One region of the Mesorhizobium sp. B2-3-15 genome, then DNA from elsewhere that is predicted to be linked to it. Evidence: riboswitches for the same ligand, from Rfam matches in the RefSeq annotation. Region 1 holds a riboswitch; the other holds the start of a gene.
The links. Region 1 has a riboswitch for thiamine pyrophosphate ahead of thiB (thiamine ABC transporter substrate binding subunit). Riboswitches for the same ligand answer to the same signal wherever they lie in the genome.
Positions count from the first base shown of each region.

Region 2: it holds a riboswitch for thiamine pyrophosphate, as region 1 does, so the genes downstream of both, FJ954_RS30795 (YkoF family thiamine/hydroxymethylpyrimidine-binding protein) here and thiB (thiamine ABC transporter substrate binding subunit) in region 1, are expected to answer to the same signal.

Region 1 is NZ_VFVO01000009.1:209,881-217,810, reverse strand. It holds gene FJ954_RS19910 (RNA polymerase factor sigma-32) at 1-833, shown strand, start outside; gene FJ954_RS19905 (M48 family metalloprotease) at 850-2,319, opposite strand; gene thiQ (thiamine ABC transporter ATP-binding protein) at 2,549-3,325, opposite strand; gene thiP (thiamine/thiamine pyrophosphate ABC transporter permease) at 3,318-4,937, opposite strand; gene thiB (thiamine ABC transporter substrate binding subunit) at 5,016-6,014, opposite strand; TPP riboswitch at 6,058-6,172, opposite strand; gene FJ954_RS19885 (thiamine diphosphokinase) at 6,259-6,918, shown strand; gene FJ954_RS19880 (ABC-F family ATP-binding cassette domain-containing protein) at 6,920-7,930, shown strand, end outside.
Region 2 is NZ_VFVO01000022.1:35,700-43,629, reverse strand. It holds gene FJ954_RS30810 (ABC transporter substrate-binding protein) at 1-843, opposite strand, end outside; gene FJ954_RS30805 (ABC transporter ATP-binding protein) at 836-1,603, opposite strand; gene FJ954_RS30800 (ABC transporter permease) at 1,600-2,463, opposite strand; gene FJ954_RS30795 (YkoF family thiamine/hydroxymethylpyrimidine-binding protein) at 2,426-3,034, opposite strand; TPP riboswitch at 3,025-3,138, opposite strand; gene FJ954_RS30790 (hypothetical protein) at 3,412-3,717, shown strand; gene FJ954_RS30785 (formyltransferase family protein) at 3,776-4,828, opposite strand; gene FJ954_RS31875 (putative RiPP precursor) at 4,927-5,016, opposite strand; gene msrA (peptide-methionine (S)-S-oxide reductase MsrA) at 5,167-5,685, opposite strand; gene FJ954_RS30775 (glycosyltransferase family 39 protein) at 5,859-7,406, opposite strand; gene FJ954_RS30770 (hypothetical protein) at 7,604-7,930, shown strand, end outside.

The DNA of each region.
Region 1 (7,930 bases):
TCCGCGCGGCAATGAAGGCACCCTATCTCGAGCGCGAGGAGGAGCATCGGCTGGCATTGCTCTGGAAGGAAGACAACGACCAGAACGCGCTGCACAGCATCACCGTCGCCCACATGCGGTTGGTCATTTCCATGGCCTCGAAATTCCGCCATTACGGACTGCCGCTCGGCGATCTGGTTCAAGAGGGCCATGTCGGACTGCTCGAGGCCGCCGCCCGTTTCGAACCGGAGCGCGAGGTGCGGTTCTCGACCTACGCGACGTGGTGGATCCGCGCCTCGATGCAGGACTACATCCTGCGCAACTGGTCGATCGTGCGTGGTGGCACCAGTTCGGCGCAAAAGGCCCTGTTCTTCAATCTCAGACGCTTGCGTGCGCGTCTCGCGAACGGCGCCGAGCCGATCTCCAACACAAATCTCTACCGCGAGGTTTCGGTTGCGCTTGGTGTATCCGAGGCTGATGTGGCGATGATGGATTCACGGCTGTCGGCTCCGGATTCTTCGCTGAACGTGCCGCTGGCCGACGACGCGGGCGGCACCGAGCGGATGGATTTCCTGGTCTCCGACGATCCCTTGCCGGACGAAATTGTCGGCGACAAGATCGATGTCGCGCGCCGCTCGCTTTGGCTGAAGGAAGCGCTTCACGCGCTCAACGCGCGCGAACTCAGGATCATCGAGGAACGCCGGCTGAATGACGAGGGGGCCACGCTCGAGGCGCTCGGCGAGACGCTCGGCATCTCCAAGGAACGTGTCCGCCAGATCGAGGCGCGCGCCATGGAAAAGCTCAAGGTCGCGCTGGTGAAGCAGAATCCGGAATTCATGGCGACCGCCGCCTGATCTCCCGCTCGGGCTTTTATTTGTCGGTGACGATCTTGACCTTGTCGCCGGCCGAAACCGCGGCCCCCGGCGACAGCGCATTGAGCACGCGGAACAGGTCGAGCTTGCGGTCGACGCCAACCATCTGCGCGGCAAGCGACCCCATGGTCTGTCCCGGCTGCACGGTGAGCACACGAATATGCAGTGGCTTCAGTGCCGCCTTCTCGGCGGGGCTGAGGATGCGGAAGGAGCCGCTGACCGAGCGCGCCACCGTTTCAAGCGAGGTGCTGGCCGAGGGGGCCGCGGTCAGCAATCGGTAGACCTGGCCGCCGGCGCGGATCACAGCGATATCGAACTGCCAGCCTTCGGCGCCTGCATGCGCGGTCGCCGCCTCATTGCCGTTGATGGTTTCCTGCTTGACGGTGCTGTCGTCGAGGCCGGCCACCCAGCCGCTTCTGATATAGTCGGTCAGGGCGCGGTTCTTGTCGATCGAAACGCCGTCGAAGCGGATCGCTATGTCGCCGGGACCGGTCGCCGTCACCGCCGCCGCCGAATTGTCGATGATGAAACCGTCCGGCACCGTGAACGACACGCCCAAGCCTGGATGCAGGAAGGTTTCGCCGCGCACATAGCCTTCTTCCGGCGTGTCGCCGTAAAGCAGGCCGTCTATGCCGGCGAGGAAGGAATCGCGGTCGCGTGTACCGAAGCCGGGCGCACCGAACTGGCGGGCGTGCCGCTGTGCCAAATCGATGCGTTGCGGCGTGTTAGGGTGCGTCGCCAGGAAGTCGAGGCTGGCGTCGGTGGCGCCGCTGATCGAGCGGAAATCGGTATAGGCCGACATCGACTGCAGGAAGCGGCCGGCGGCATAGGGATCATAGCCGGCTTCGCCGATCGACTTTATGCCGATGGCGTCAGCCTCAAGCTCCTGGTTGCGCGAGAACTGCGCCAGCCTGAGCTTGCCGCGGATGAGTGCAGCCTTGGCGGTCGGGCTGTCGCCAAGCACATCGGAGACGACCTTGGTCGCCAGACCTTCCTCGGCCTCCAACTGCTGGCGCTGCAGCCCATGATTGGCGGTGACGTGGCCCATCTCATGCGCGATGACGGCGGCGAGCTCGGACGAATCATTGGCCAGCGCCAAGAGGCCGCGCGTTATGTAGAGATAGCCGCCCGGCAGCGCGAAGGCGTTGACGTTGGGCGAATTGAGGATGGTGATGCGATAGGTCTGGGTCGGGTTCGCCGACACCACGGTCAAATTGCCGACCACCTTGGCGACCATGCGTTCGAGCTTGGGATCGGAATATTCGCCGCCATAGGTCGCCAGGATGCGCGGATGCTGCGCCTTGGCGAGCTCCGCGAGCTTGTTGTTGGCGGCGACATTGTCGACCGTGATCGGCTTGTCGGATGGCTGGAAGCCTGATTCCTGGACTTCCGGAGGCGTGAACATCTGGCAGCTTGCCAGCGCCACGGCAAAGCCGGCCAGCGCCAGAAAGCGCGCCAGCGGGTTCATTCGTAGCCTGTCAACGCCGATCGCCAGAACGGCTTCCTTTCAGGTCCCTGCGCATGACCACATGCGCAAAACAAACTGCTACAGTATCCGTCACGCGCCCCTCGGAGCATGCGGCGGAAGCTGTAGGCAAATCACGGCCTGTGCCGGACCGGTATCGAGCGGACCTAGCCACACTACTTCAGTCATGGCAAGCAAGCGCCACATCGCATCGAGCCGGTTTGAGCGTAAATTATGTCCGCTTCCGGGCAATATCTCGTGATAAGGAATCCCCGGCACCGGCTCCGATATAGCGCCGGAATGCCTCCGGACCAGCCCCGGCAAAAAAATCATCCGCCGTGCCGATAGCGGCGACGGCGCCGTTCTCGAGAAACACCAGCCTCTGACCGATGCGGCGGGCATCTTGCGGCTGATGCGTGACGAGCAGCACCGTCATGCCACGCTCGGCATGCAGGCTGGCAACCAGGTCGAGCATATCGTCTCGCAAGGCGGGCCCAAGCGAAGCGAAGGGCTCGTCGAGCAGCAGCACCGGGCGGTCACGCACCAGCACGCGAGCCAGGGCAACGCGCTGGCGCTCACCACCGGAAAGTTCGCGCGGCAGCCGCTTCTCCTTGCCGGCAAGGCCGGTGCGCGCAACCGCGTCGGCGATCGCAGCGCGATCGGCTTCGGCCAGCCGCAACGATGGCGAACGGCCGAGCCCGACATTCTGCTCGACGGAAAGATGCGCGAAAAGGTTGTTTTCCTGAAAAACCATCGACACTGGCCGCGTCGCCGGTGCCGCGGTGCTGACATCGGCCCCGCCGATCAGCACGCGACCGGATCGCGGCGGCTCGAACCCGGCCACCAGATTGAGCAGCGTCGACTTTCCGGAGCCGCTCGGTCCCATGATGGCGGTGATTTGCCCCGCCGTGAACTCGGCATCGAAGGTGAACAACGTCTCGCCATAGCTGAACGAAACCTTGTCCAGCCGCACCGAAACCCCCTTGCCGCCAGCCGCCCCGTCAGACATTGCGGGCCGTCTCCTTTCCCAGCCGGTCCGCTGCCAGCACCAGTGCCAGGCAGACAAGGCCGAGCAGCAGCGCCAAGCCGGCGGCGTCCTCGGTTCGGTAGCTGCCCATGCGCGCCAGGAGAAGGTAGGGCAAGGTCTGCACGGAATCACTGCCGAACAGGGCGACGACGCCGAGATCGCCGAGCGACAGTGCCATGGCGAAGGCAAAAGCGGTGGCCAGCGGGCGCCGCAACGTCGGCCAGTCGACCAGCCACAGTCTTGACCAGCCGGAAATTCCGAGCTGCGCGCAAAGCCGCTCGTGACGCTCGCTTGCCGCATCATAGGCGGGACGGATGGCGCGCAGCGCAAAAGGCATCGCCATGACAGCGTTGACGGTGACGACCATGAGCGGCGCGATGGCAAAGACATCGCCGACATGGCGCAGCAACAGGAACCAGCCGGCGCCGACGACGATCGGCGGCACGACCAGGACAAACCCGGCGCCCGTATCGGTGGCATGTTCGAGCAGTGTCCTTGCCCCGAAGCGGCGGTTCGACGCCAGCGCCCTGCGCGCCATGGTCAATGCCAGCGAAAGCATCACCGAAAGCCAGGCCGAAAGGAAAGCGAGCACAGCACTGGTCAGCGTCGCCTGACGGACAGTGGCCTCGCCGGCAAGCCGGCCGAGGTCGGCGCCAAGTCCGGCCGCCACGGTCGCCGCCATCGGCCCGGCAACGAAGAGCAAGGCCAACACGATGAGCGTCGCGTTCAGCCACGCTTCGGTCCTGTTGACGGAGAGGTAGCGGCGCGGCGCGACCGGCAGGTTGATGTCGCCGACGACGTCGGCTCCGAGCCGGGTCAACGCCAGCACCATGATGAAGGTCAAGGCGATCTGCAGCAGTGTCAGCGCGACAGCCCTCGCGGGATCGAAATCGAAGCGCAATGCCTGATAGATGCCGACTTCGAGCGTCGTCGCGGCCGGCCCGCCGCCGAGCGTCAGCACGATGGTGAAGGATGTGATGCACAGCATGAAGACAAGTCCGGCGACACCGGGCAGCGCGACACGCAGCGTCGGCCACTCGATCAGCTGGAATGCCGGCGGCGCCCCCATGCCGAGCTGGCTCGCCAGCCGCCACTGGTCGGAGGGAATGGTCTGCAGCGCCTCGAGGAACAGGCGGGTGGCCAGCGGCAGGTTGAAGAAGACATGGGCGACGAGAATGCCGGACAGGCCATAGATGCCCGGCCAACCCTGGCCGCCGACGGCGCTGAGAAAGCCGGAGAAATAGCCGGCGCGGCCATAGAGCGCCAGGATGCCGAGCGCCGCGACGATCGCCGGCAGCGCCAGCGGCACGGCGAAGAGCTGCAGGATGAAGGCACGGCCGAAAAACCGTGGATGCCGCGACAGCGCCCGCGCCACGAACAGGGCCGGCCCGACCGAGAGCAGCGTCGACAGGGCCGCCTGCCAGAGCGTGAAGCGCACGACCCGGAACAGGTAGGGATCGAACGCAGCCCAAGCGCCGGAAAAATCGCGAGCGCCTTCGACAAGCAGCCCCGCAAACGCGCCGCCGATCAAAATGGCGATGGCGGCGAGCCCTATCACGCCGGCTGTGATGCGGGGATCAGAGCGGGTTTGCACACCGCACCCTCAACGATTGGGTGAAGCTTAGGGAGCATCGCCGGAGAGCGTTCATCTCACGAGATTAGCCCACAAAACCTACTTGCTCATCACCGCCAGCCATTCATCGACCCAGGCTTTGCGGTTGGCCGCGACCTCCTCCGGGCTGAACAGCAAGGTCTTGGTCGGCTTGACCAGCTTGTCGAAGGCGGGGTTGAGCGGCTTGTCGGTCTTCCCGGCCGGGAACATCCAGTTGGTCTCGGGGATGGCGTCCTGGAATTTCGGCCCAGTCATGAAGGCCATGAACTTTTCCGCCAGCGGATTCTTGGCGCCGGTCGTGGTGATGCCCGCGACCTCGATCTGCAGATATTCGCCTTCCTCGAACGACGCCGCCTGATAGCGCTCGGTGTTCTCGGCGACCATGTGGTAGGCCGGCGAGGTGGTGTAGGACAGCACCATCGGCGCCTCGCCCTTGGTGAACAGGCCATAGGCCTCGCTCCAGCCCGGCGTCACGGTCAGCACCTTGGTCTTGAGCTTGGCCCAGGCCTCCGGCGCCTTGTCGCCATAGACCGACTTCACCCACAACAGCAGGCCAAGACCGGGCGTCGATGTGCGCGGGTCCTGGATGACGATCTTGTCGTCGGCGCTACCCTCGACCAAATCCTTCAGGCTTTTCGGCGGCGATTTCAGCTTCTGGGTATCGTAGACGACGGCGAAGTAGCCATAGTCGAAGGGAACAAAAGTATCGTCGCTCCAGCCACCCGGCACGTTGACGTCCGTTATTGCGCCATGTGGCGCGAACAGGCCCGAGGCCTTGGCATCGGCGGTGAGATTGGTGTCGAGACCGAGCACGATGTCGGCTTTGGTCGAAGCGCCTTCCAGCTTGACGCGGTTGAGCAGCGCCACGCCATCGGCGACCGAGACGAACTCGAGATCGCAGCCGCATTCTGCCTCGAATTCCTTCTTCACCACGGGACCTGGACCCCAGTCGGCGGTGAAGCTCTCATAGGTGTAGACGGTGAGCTTATCCTTGGCCAAGGCCGGCCCGGACAGGGTCACTGCCGTGGCGGCGATCAGAAAATATAAAAGCGTGCGCATCGGCGCCTCCTTCGTTTGCGTTGAAAGGAATTGAGGCGTCGGAGTGTCCGAAACGTCTAATCCCTCCGCCGGTACAAACCGGATCAGGTTCAGCGGGTTGGCGACACTGCCTCTCAGCCGGCCCGCGAAATTCGCGTCCGGCACCCCGTTAGAGCGTTTCGACACATAGGCCGGGCCGATGACCCGCGCAAGTGGGACTTTGCCGCCTTCCGTTTCCCGTGCCGGGCTGGTAAGGCGACGGGATATGAGCACATTCACCATCCTGCTTGGCGGCGACCTCATCCGCACGCCTCGGCTCGACCGCCAGGTCGAAGGCTCGCGCGTCATCGCCGCCGACGCCGGCATCGGCCATGCGCGGATGCTGGGCCTCGTGCCGGAACTGTGGGTGGGTGATTTCGACTCGGTCCCGGCTGATCTGCCCGCCGACCTCGCCGCCGTGCCGCGGCAAACCTTCCCGGCGGAAAAGGACAAGACCGACGGAGAACTGGCGATCGCGGCCGCACTGGAGCGCGGGGCGACCCGCCTTGTGCTGGCGGGCGCCTTCGGCGGCAAGCGCGCCGACCACGCCTTCCTGCATCTGGCGCTTGGCCTGCGGCTGGCCGAAGCCGGAATGGATGTGTTTCTGACCAGCGGCGCCCAGGAAGGTGTTCCCTTGCTGCCCGGCAGGGCCGGCTTCGATTATGCCGACGGCACGCTGTTCTCGATTCTCGGCTTCTCCGAACTCTCCGGCCTGACCGTCACCGGCGCCAAATGGCCGCTCGACAAGGTCGAGGTGGCGTTCGGTTCGTCGCTGACCATTTCCAACGAGGTCAAGTTCGGCAAGACCGGGGGCCGCCTCGACATCGCGCTCGGCCATGGCCGCGCGCTGCTGCTCGCCCATCCCTATCCATTGCCCGAAAGCTGACATGGCCCCGCCTCTTCTCAATCTCGACGGGATAAGACTGACCTTCGGCGGCGCGCCGCTGCTCGACGGCGCCGCCTTGACCGCTTCGGCCGGCGACAAGATCGCGCTGGTCGGCCGCAACGGGTCCGGCAAGTCGACGCTGCTCAAGATCGCCGCCGGCCTGATCGAACCACAGGACGGCGAGGTGTTCCGCCAGCCTTCGGCGACGGTGCGTTATCTGCCGCAAATGCCCGACATGGACGGCTTTGCAACCGTGCGCGCCTATGTCGAGGCCGGGCTCGGGCCCGCCGACGATCCCTACCGCGCCAGCTATCTGATGGAGCATCTCGGCCTGTCGGGCGAAGAACGGCCTGGCGACCTGTCCGGCGGAGAGGCCAGGCGCGCCGCGCTTGCCCGCGTCATGGCGCCGGAGCCCGACATCCTGCTTCTTGATGAGCCGACTAACCATCTTGATTTATCTGTCATCGAATGGCTGGAAGAAGAGCTCGTCCGGACCTCCTCGGCGCTCATCGTCATCTCGCATGACCGCCGCTTCCTCGAGCGCGTGTCGCGCGCCACAGTCTGGCTCGATCGCGGCCAGACGCGCAGGCTGGACAAGGGCTTTGGCCATTTCGAGGAATGGCGCGACCTGGTGCTGGAAGAGGAAGAGCGCGAACAGCACAAGCTCGGCCGCCAGATCGTGCGCGAGGAGCACTGGCTGCGCTACGGGGTGACGGCGCGGCGCAAGCGCAACATGCGGCGCCTAGGCCAGTTGCAGACCATGCGCCAGCGTTTTCGCGGCCATCGCGGCGCCGAAGGCACCGCGATAATGGTGGCAAGCGACGCCGCCGAATCCGGCAAGCTGGTGATCGAGGCCAAGAACATCGAGAAGAGCTTTGGCGACCTCACCGTCGTCAAGGGGTTCTCGACCCGCATCCAGCGCGGCGACCGCGTCGGCCTTGTCGGGCCGAACGGCGCCGGCAAGACGACACTTCTGAAGATGCTGACCGGCGAATTGGCGCCGGACGCGGGT
Region 2 (7,930 bases), on a different contig from region 1:
GAGCAGTGCCTTCAGCGAGGCGTGGACCAAGGCCGGATTCGTCAGGGCATCCTTGTTGGCGGCTATCAGCAGCGTGGCGGCCTCCCCTGGATGATCGACGGCGAATTGGTAACCGCGCCGCGTTGCCTGGATGAAGGATGACGACAATTCGGGGTTCGCCTGGAGATACGCTTCGCTCGAAGAGATAAGCGTGGTGTGCTCATCGGGGACGCCATGGTCGGCATAGACGAAACTGCGCTGCTTAACGCCCCTGAGTTCGGCTTCGACGCCCTCCCAGGTCGACACTTCCAGCGTGAAGTCGACCGAACCGTTGGCCAGCGCCTCGTAGGCGGAAGTGCCCAGCGTCACCGTCTCGAAATCGCCCTTGCCGCCGTCGTGACGGATGATGGTCGAGATCAGCGCGGTCTCCCAGGCGCTGCCGAAACCGCCATAGGTCAGGCCATCCAGATCTTTCGGGCTTTTGATTTCGCTGCGCGCGGCATTGAACACCAGCCGGCCTGTCTCGGACTGCACGACGGCATAGACGCCCTTCAGATCGGCCCCCGCGGTCTTCTGGGTGAACAGGCTGATGGTGCCGTTGATCCCGAAATCGGCGACATGGTTGGCGACAAGCGTGCCGGCACCGGTATCGCTGTAGGGCAGGATGTCGACCTCGATGCCGGCTTCCCGATAAAATCCCTTATCGCGGGCGACGAACAGGCCGATGTGGTTGGTGTTGACCGTCCAGTCGAGGGCGACTGTGACCGTCCGCGTTGCCGCGAAGGAACGGCTCGATCCGGTGATCAGCGGTACGCTGCCGGCAAGGGTGAGCAGCAGGGCTTGCCTGCGCGTCAAGTCAATCATGGTCATGTCCTTTGGATGGCTGGGGGTTGAGCAAAATGTCGAGAATCTCGGCCTCGAGTGCCCCGGCCCGCCGCGTGGCCGCGCTGGCGGAATCGCGCGGGCGCGGCAGCGGCACCTTGATCTCACGCACGACCCGGGCAGGCCGCGCGGACAGCACATAGATGCGGTCGGACAGGAACAGGGCTTCGCGCACGTCATGAGTGATCAGCAACGCCGTCCAGTGGTGGTGCCGCCACATCTGTTCGAGCCAGCGCTGCAGGGCCGCACGGGTCAGTGCGTCGAGCGCGCCGAACGGCTCGTCGAGCAGCAACATATCGCGTTCCTGCACCACGGTACGTAAAAGCGCCGTGCGCTGGCGCATGCCGCCCGAGATCTGCGCTGGAAAGTGCCACTCGAAGCCGGCAAGGCCGAATTCGGCAAACAGCGGAGCCACACGCTTCCGTGCCGCCTTGCGGCTGACGCCTTGCACCTCGAGTCCGAGCGTGGTGTTGTCGAGGATGCGCCGCCACGGCATCAGCGCGTCGCGCTGCGGCATGAAGGCGAAATGCCTGCCGTGATCGTCGAGCGGCACGCCGTCGAAGAACATCTCACCCTCGCCATGCTCGGCGCCGGTCAGAAGCTGGAACAGCGTCGACTTGCCGGCTCCCGAAGGTCCAAGGATCGAGACGAATTCGCCGGCATCGACACGAAGCGAAATGTCGGCGAGCACATCGAGCCCGCCAAACGCCTTGCGAACATGCCGCAATTCGAGCCGGCTCATGCTTCTGGACCTTTTCCAGGGCCTTGCCTGCCAGCAGCTCGTTCCCAGGGCATGGCAAGACGCTGCAGCAGCATCGTCAGCCCGAACAGGACAAGGGTGAGCGCTGCGCTGACGCAGACGGCGGCGAGCACCAGGTCGGGACGGAAATTGTTCTTGGCGTTGAGCATGTAGATGCCCAGCCCTTTGGCCGCGCCCGCATATTCGGCGAAAATGGCGCCGACGACGGCATAGGTGATGGATATCCTGAGGCCAGCGAAGAAATAAGGCAGCGCCGAAGGCAATCGTGCCAGCATGAAGACACGCCAACGCCCTGCTCCCATGGCACGCAGCATCTGACCGATCTCCACCTCGGTAGCCTCGTAGCCCTGCACCAGCGCGACCAGCATCGGGAAGAAGGTGACCAGCGCCACCAGCATGATCTTGGGCGTCAGCCCGAAGCCGAACCACAGCACCACCAATGGCGCGATGGCGACCAGCGGCAAAGTCTGGCTGACTATGAAGATGGGAAACAGCGCTCGCCGCAAAGGCTGGAAGAAGTCGACCAGCATCGACAGGGCGAAGGCGGCACTGAGCGAACAGGCAAAACCGATCAGCGTGGCGCGGACCGTGGGAATGGCGTTGTCGACCAAGGCTTCCCGATTGAGCATCGCCTGTTCGAAGACGCGCGAGGGCGCCGGCAGAACCGTCGGCTTAATGCCGGAAATGTTTGCGTACAGTTCCCAGGCCACGAGCACCAAACCGATCGATATCACGGCCGGCGCTGTTTTTGCGAAGAAGCCCGCGACGTTACGCGGGTTGAATGACGATGAGACCACGAGCGGTTCAGACGGCGGTGGGACTGTTGGCCGAGACCGTGACATCGAGGGTTACATGGCCGGCGCCGGGCCCGAAGCGGCAGAAGGCTTCATCGAGGGCAGAGAAGATCGCGCCGGCATCGCCGCGCAGCTTGGTGCAGAAATTCTTGGAGCGATCGTAGACGCCGGACTGCTTCAGGAAATCTATGCAGCCATAGATTTCGTCCATGTGGTCGTCAGTGCCCATCACATAGAGCGAGAACTGCGCCGCCGCCGGCTGGCCAGTGGCCGGCGCGCCGCGCACCGCGGTGATGGCGGCTTGCTTGCGCGGGCCGAGTGGCCCGGCAGGTCCGCCGAACGTGTCGGAGCGGCAGATCAGGTCATCCGGCTCGCCTGGGCAGCCACGCGAAATGGTGGCTGACAGCACGCAATGCCTGCCGCTGCCAGACACGGCCACGAAAAGGTCGCGCAGCGCAGGGAATAACACCTCGGGGGGCCCGACCAGCAAGGTCGAAATGTCGTCGGTCTCGATCCTGAGCTTATCGCGGTACGGATCGAGCGCGCCGAGCGCGCCCAGAATGATGTCGACGAAATCGTCGGCCATTGGATATAGGGAAACCTGTGCGCCTGAAAACATCGCCCGCCTCGCTCCGCTGGTATTACCCAGATCAGCTTCTAGGGTCTGTGGGCTTGCCGCCCCCGTCTCAGCCCCGACCGTACGGAGCACCCCTGTGGATAGGCGCGTTAAAGCATCATTAGGACGGTTGGGAAAGCTGTTTTTTGGCAAGCCGCGCCAAAGCATTGCCCGAGCTCCAGGACAATTGGGCATCGCCGGCGGGGAAATTTGTCGGAACCTTCGCCATTCCGAGGGGTTGTCCCACCAGTCGCTGGACGCGATTCCAGGATCAATTTTCCGTTCGGGATTGTGTCAAAGCAAGAGATAGAGCGGTTCATGATTTCCGCGAAACCGTGCACCGTTCCCGGCGACGAGTTCACAGAAAATGGAGACAAATCATGTTCACGAAAATCCTCGCGGCTTCGGCCTTGACCATTGCCGTTGCAACATCCGCCATGGCGCAAAGCAATAGCGCGGCGGGCGCGGATGGGTCCGGCGGCAGCGGCAAGTCCGTCACTGTGGACCCAAGCACCCCGGCGCCCAGTACGATCGATCCGGGCGCGACCAACAGCACGACCACCACGCCGGGCGACATGAATTCCAATGCGGACAAGAATTGCCCGACCAACCCGCAGGGTGCACAGACGGACGCCAACGGCAACGCCACCGCGCCGACCGTGAATGACAACAACTGCGGAAAGTAGTTTGCCATCGCGATATGGGAACCGCGGACGCAGTTTCCGCGGTTCCCACTATTGGGATTCAGTGTCCGCGACTACTCGCTGGCGGCTGTGGTGCCGCTTCACTGCCCACCCGGCCAAAGACCCTTAATTCAGCGTACGGTTTGCCGGCCCGGGGGCGTGGGAACGAGGCGTATATTTTCATCAGCCGTTTGAGCAGGCGCCCGTAGGTGAGGTGCCGAACCCGGCCGTTGGCAAGATCGAACTCCACCGTCCCCCATCGCCTTACCGGACCCTTTCCGGTTGGCGGACCCAGTCGCCTGACCTGGAAGGCCAGCCTGACCTGGCGGTCGGCGACATCCAGATAGATACCGGGTTTAGCGCCCAATACGTGCCACATCCGGGCAACGTGCCCGATCGACATGTCGGACGAAATCGCCATGTGGTCCCGCTCAAGTCGAGCCCAGACGAAATCACCGGCTGGCTGCCGCATCCCCGACACCAGATTCTTGCAATAGGCTGGCGCCACCTCGCGCACCAACCGGCGCATAGCGCTCGCCACGCTGTCCACCATATCCCGCCGCGATGCCCAGTCTGCTTCGGTGAACGGCACTTGTCCGAGGATGTCGCCGTCGTCGAAATTGGCCGACATCCTATGCAGTGTCACGCCACCATGGACGGCATGCTGGCCATCCGCGACAAGACGATGGAGAGGATGCGGCCCCCGGTAGTTGGGCAGCAGCGCCGGATGAAAATTAAGCCCGCCCTTGGGAAAGAGGTCGAGCAGCTGCTGCGGGATCAAGGTCGGGAAAGCGAAGCAGATCAGCACATCCGCGGCGATGTCAGGCAATTGCCGGGCAAGCTCGTTCCAGTCGTAAGGCCGGCGGAATTCGATCAGCTTTACCGGCGTGTTGCCGAGATGGCGCCTGAGCAAAAGCCGGCGCCTCAGCCTGCGCCGAAAATTGCCAATGCTGAAGCCTCTGGATGGGCGTTGAAAACCAGGCACGATGATCGCACCAACACGGTTTCCCGCCTCGATCCATCCGGAAAGCAGCGGCCCGGTATAAGCAGAAACATCCAGGATGAAAATTGCATTGAGTTGCCCGGCGCGGGCCGCGGGTTCGGAAGAAATCATCTTCTCAAGCCCAGCGGGGCAAGACGTAGCCTGCCCGCACCAGCAATTCGATCACCGTTACAACTCGGCCAGCCAGGCCCGAAAGCCGGCCTGGCCGGTCAGGCTGCCTTGGAAGAAAGCGGTCCCGCCGCAACACTTGAGAGTCTTTCCCGCTTCACCAACACCGGCTTTTCGTAGATCTTCTTCATGCTCATCCCCGATGATCGATCAACCCACACAGTTGGCCAGCAACGCAACGAACTGTCAACCGCCACGGCGGCTAACAGCCCCTATGCGTATGATCCTTGGCAATCGACGGGCGTTTATACCCCACCTGCTGCCAAAACGGCTGGTGAACCTTATGAAACCGCCTTTTCACGAACCGGCAGCTTCCAGCCTGGTCTGACGAAATGGCAGGTGTAGCCGTTGGGATATTTCTCGAGATAGTCCTGGTGCTCGGGTTCGGCCTCCCAGAACGCTCCGGCCGGCGCAAGTTCGGTGACGACCTTGCCGGGCCACAGGCCGGAGGCGTCGACATCGGCGATGGTGTCCTCCGCCACACGCTTCTGCTCCTCATCGGTGTAGTAGATTGCGGAGCGATAGCTCATGCCGACATCGTTTCCCTGGCGATTGCGCGTCGTCGGATCATGTATCTGGAAGAAGAATTCCAGAAGCTGGCGAAAGCTGATTCTCGCCGGGTCGAAGGTGATCTCGATGGCTTCGGCATGCGTGCCATGATTGCGATAGGTAGCGTTCGGCACGTCGCCGCCACTGTAGCCGACACGCGTGGCAAGGACGCCCGGAAAGCGCCGGATCAAATCCTGCATGCCCCAGAAGCAGCCGCCGGCAAGCACTGCACGTTCACTCGAAGTCGCCATGTCACGTCTCCTCAAAAGGCAATTCCGGGGAAGTGTAGCGGCTCTCCGTCGGGAATTGCGCGGCGACAAACTTGGATAGCGCCATAAATGGGCATTGTTGCCTGGTTCGTCCAGTCAGACGAGCGGCCGTCCGCTTATATTATAGGGAATGGGATCGCACGTCGCCGCTCACCCTAGCTGCGCGGATGCCGGGTCCGGCTGCTAGCGGCAGCCGGCAGATATCGCGTGCCGGGCGGAATGACGGCAAAGCTGATCGCCACCGGCGGTGCCTCGCGCGACCAGTTGAAAAGAACGGTCTTGACCGGGATATTGTCCACCCACGCCAGAAATCTTGACGGCACGTGACGACCCGACCAGACCATCAGCATGCCGTGATCGCGCAACCGCTGCCTCGTGATCCAGGGTGCGAACCGCATATCGAGATCGGTGAAGATAGACGGCTTGTCATAGGCGTTGAGGCCAGCCAGCATGGCAAGATTGGTGTCGCCACCGACGATGTCGAGCCTGCCCGGCGCCGCCGCGTGCCAGATTGCCTCGGCCTCGTCCGAGATCGGCCGCGCCGGCCAGCAGACGGCGTCCATGCGTCCCCGCACATTGCAGTCCGTCCATCGGATCGCCCCATAGGCGCCCGACATGGCGACGATGCAGATGAAGGCGCAGATCGCCAACCTCCTCATCTCGACGGCACCGAGCCGGTGACCGAGAAAGGCGAGCGCGACGACGCCGACAAGATTGTACATCGGTGCGCCCCAGGCTTCGCCGGTGCCGGTGAACAACGAGACCACCATGATCAGCGCCGCCGGCCCAAGCCCCATCCAGCAGAGATAGACGATCGTGTCGCGCTCGACCGGCACTTGCGGGGCTGGTGAGCGCCGCAATAGCCCTGATAGCGCCAACACCAGGAGAAAGCCGGAAAGGCCGGCCATCTGGACGCCGATATAATAGAGCCGCGCCCGGTGCTCGCTCACCCATGCATCGCGGCCGGCGAAATAGGTCAAAGGCAGGAAATCGATGCGGTAGAGTGCGATGGCAAGCGGCGCGGCGACGGCGAGAAACACAGCCAGGCCAAGCCATGGCCAGGGTGTCGCCAGCCGGCTGCGCGCACGTGGGTCGCACAGCAGCCAGAGGCCGCCGAAGGCAAGCAGCAAGCCGGTGGAGAACTTGGCGTAGAGCCCAACGCCCGACACCAATCCGAGCGCCAGCCACCAGCCCGGCCCGCCGCCGCGGCTGGCGCGCCACAGCAACCAGCAGATCGCCGCCCAGAACGGCATCTGCGCATAGTCGTGATTGAATTGCGGCGTCGGCCAGCCGAAGAAATAGACCGACGGCATCAAAAGCACGGCGGCCAGCGCTTTGTCGCGGCCGAGCGTGTCGCGAGCCAGCAGGCAGACCAGGACGAAAGTGGCCGAGATCGTCAGCTGGGCCAGCAGATATTGCGGCCAGCGGAACGATCCGGTCAGGAGATGACTGGTCTCGAGCAGCCAGCCGGGGAGTTGCGGATGCTTGTAGGTCAAAAGCACCCATTCGCGGCCCCACATGAAGCCTTCCACGACGTCGCCGGGCGGTGCGGGATCGATGAGTGTTGGCACCAGGGTCCAGCACAGGATCTGCACCAGGCACAAAAGTGCCAGCAAACCCCAAGGGTGCCGAAGCAGCGCGGACCAGACCAATGACGAGTCCAGGCCCACGGCAGGCAGTGCTGCCGGCACCCAACGATCCATGGAGTCGTCAATTCCCGCCATGCCGCGCTTAAATCACATCGCCCGGTTTGCCGAATAGCCCCAAGGTCAAAGCTTACAAAAAAGTATACTTGGGTGCCATTGCAATACCAAGATTGAGCGGGAATCTCGGCATTCTATTGCCCTCCCCGGCAAAACAGCCCGCACACCTGATCCCACTTCAGCATCCCGGACATTCGATGCGTCACCAGCATGCCGTCATCCACCACCCGCGCGCTCGACTTCTGGCTGGCGCGCGCGGCTGTCCTCGTCATCATCTGCCTGCAGCTTCTGGCATCAACGATCTTTCGTTCGGCCCGCGCTGGCTGGCGCCGTCGCTGGAGGCCGCCCTGCTCGTGCCCCTGTCCGTGGCCACCCCCTGGACGCAGGTCGCCACCCAGAAAGCGGTCGAGGAAGAGCACTGGTATCTCGTCGGCCGTTTTCGCGTCATGATCCGCAGAACGGCCCTGGTAATGACCGGCGTCGTCAGTGTCATGAACTGCGGCTCGCTGGTGCTGCTGGTGCGC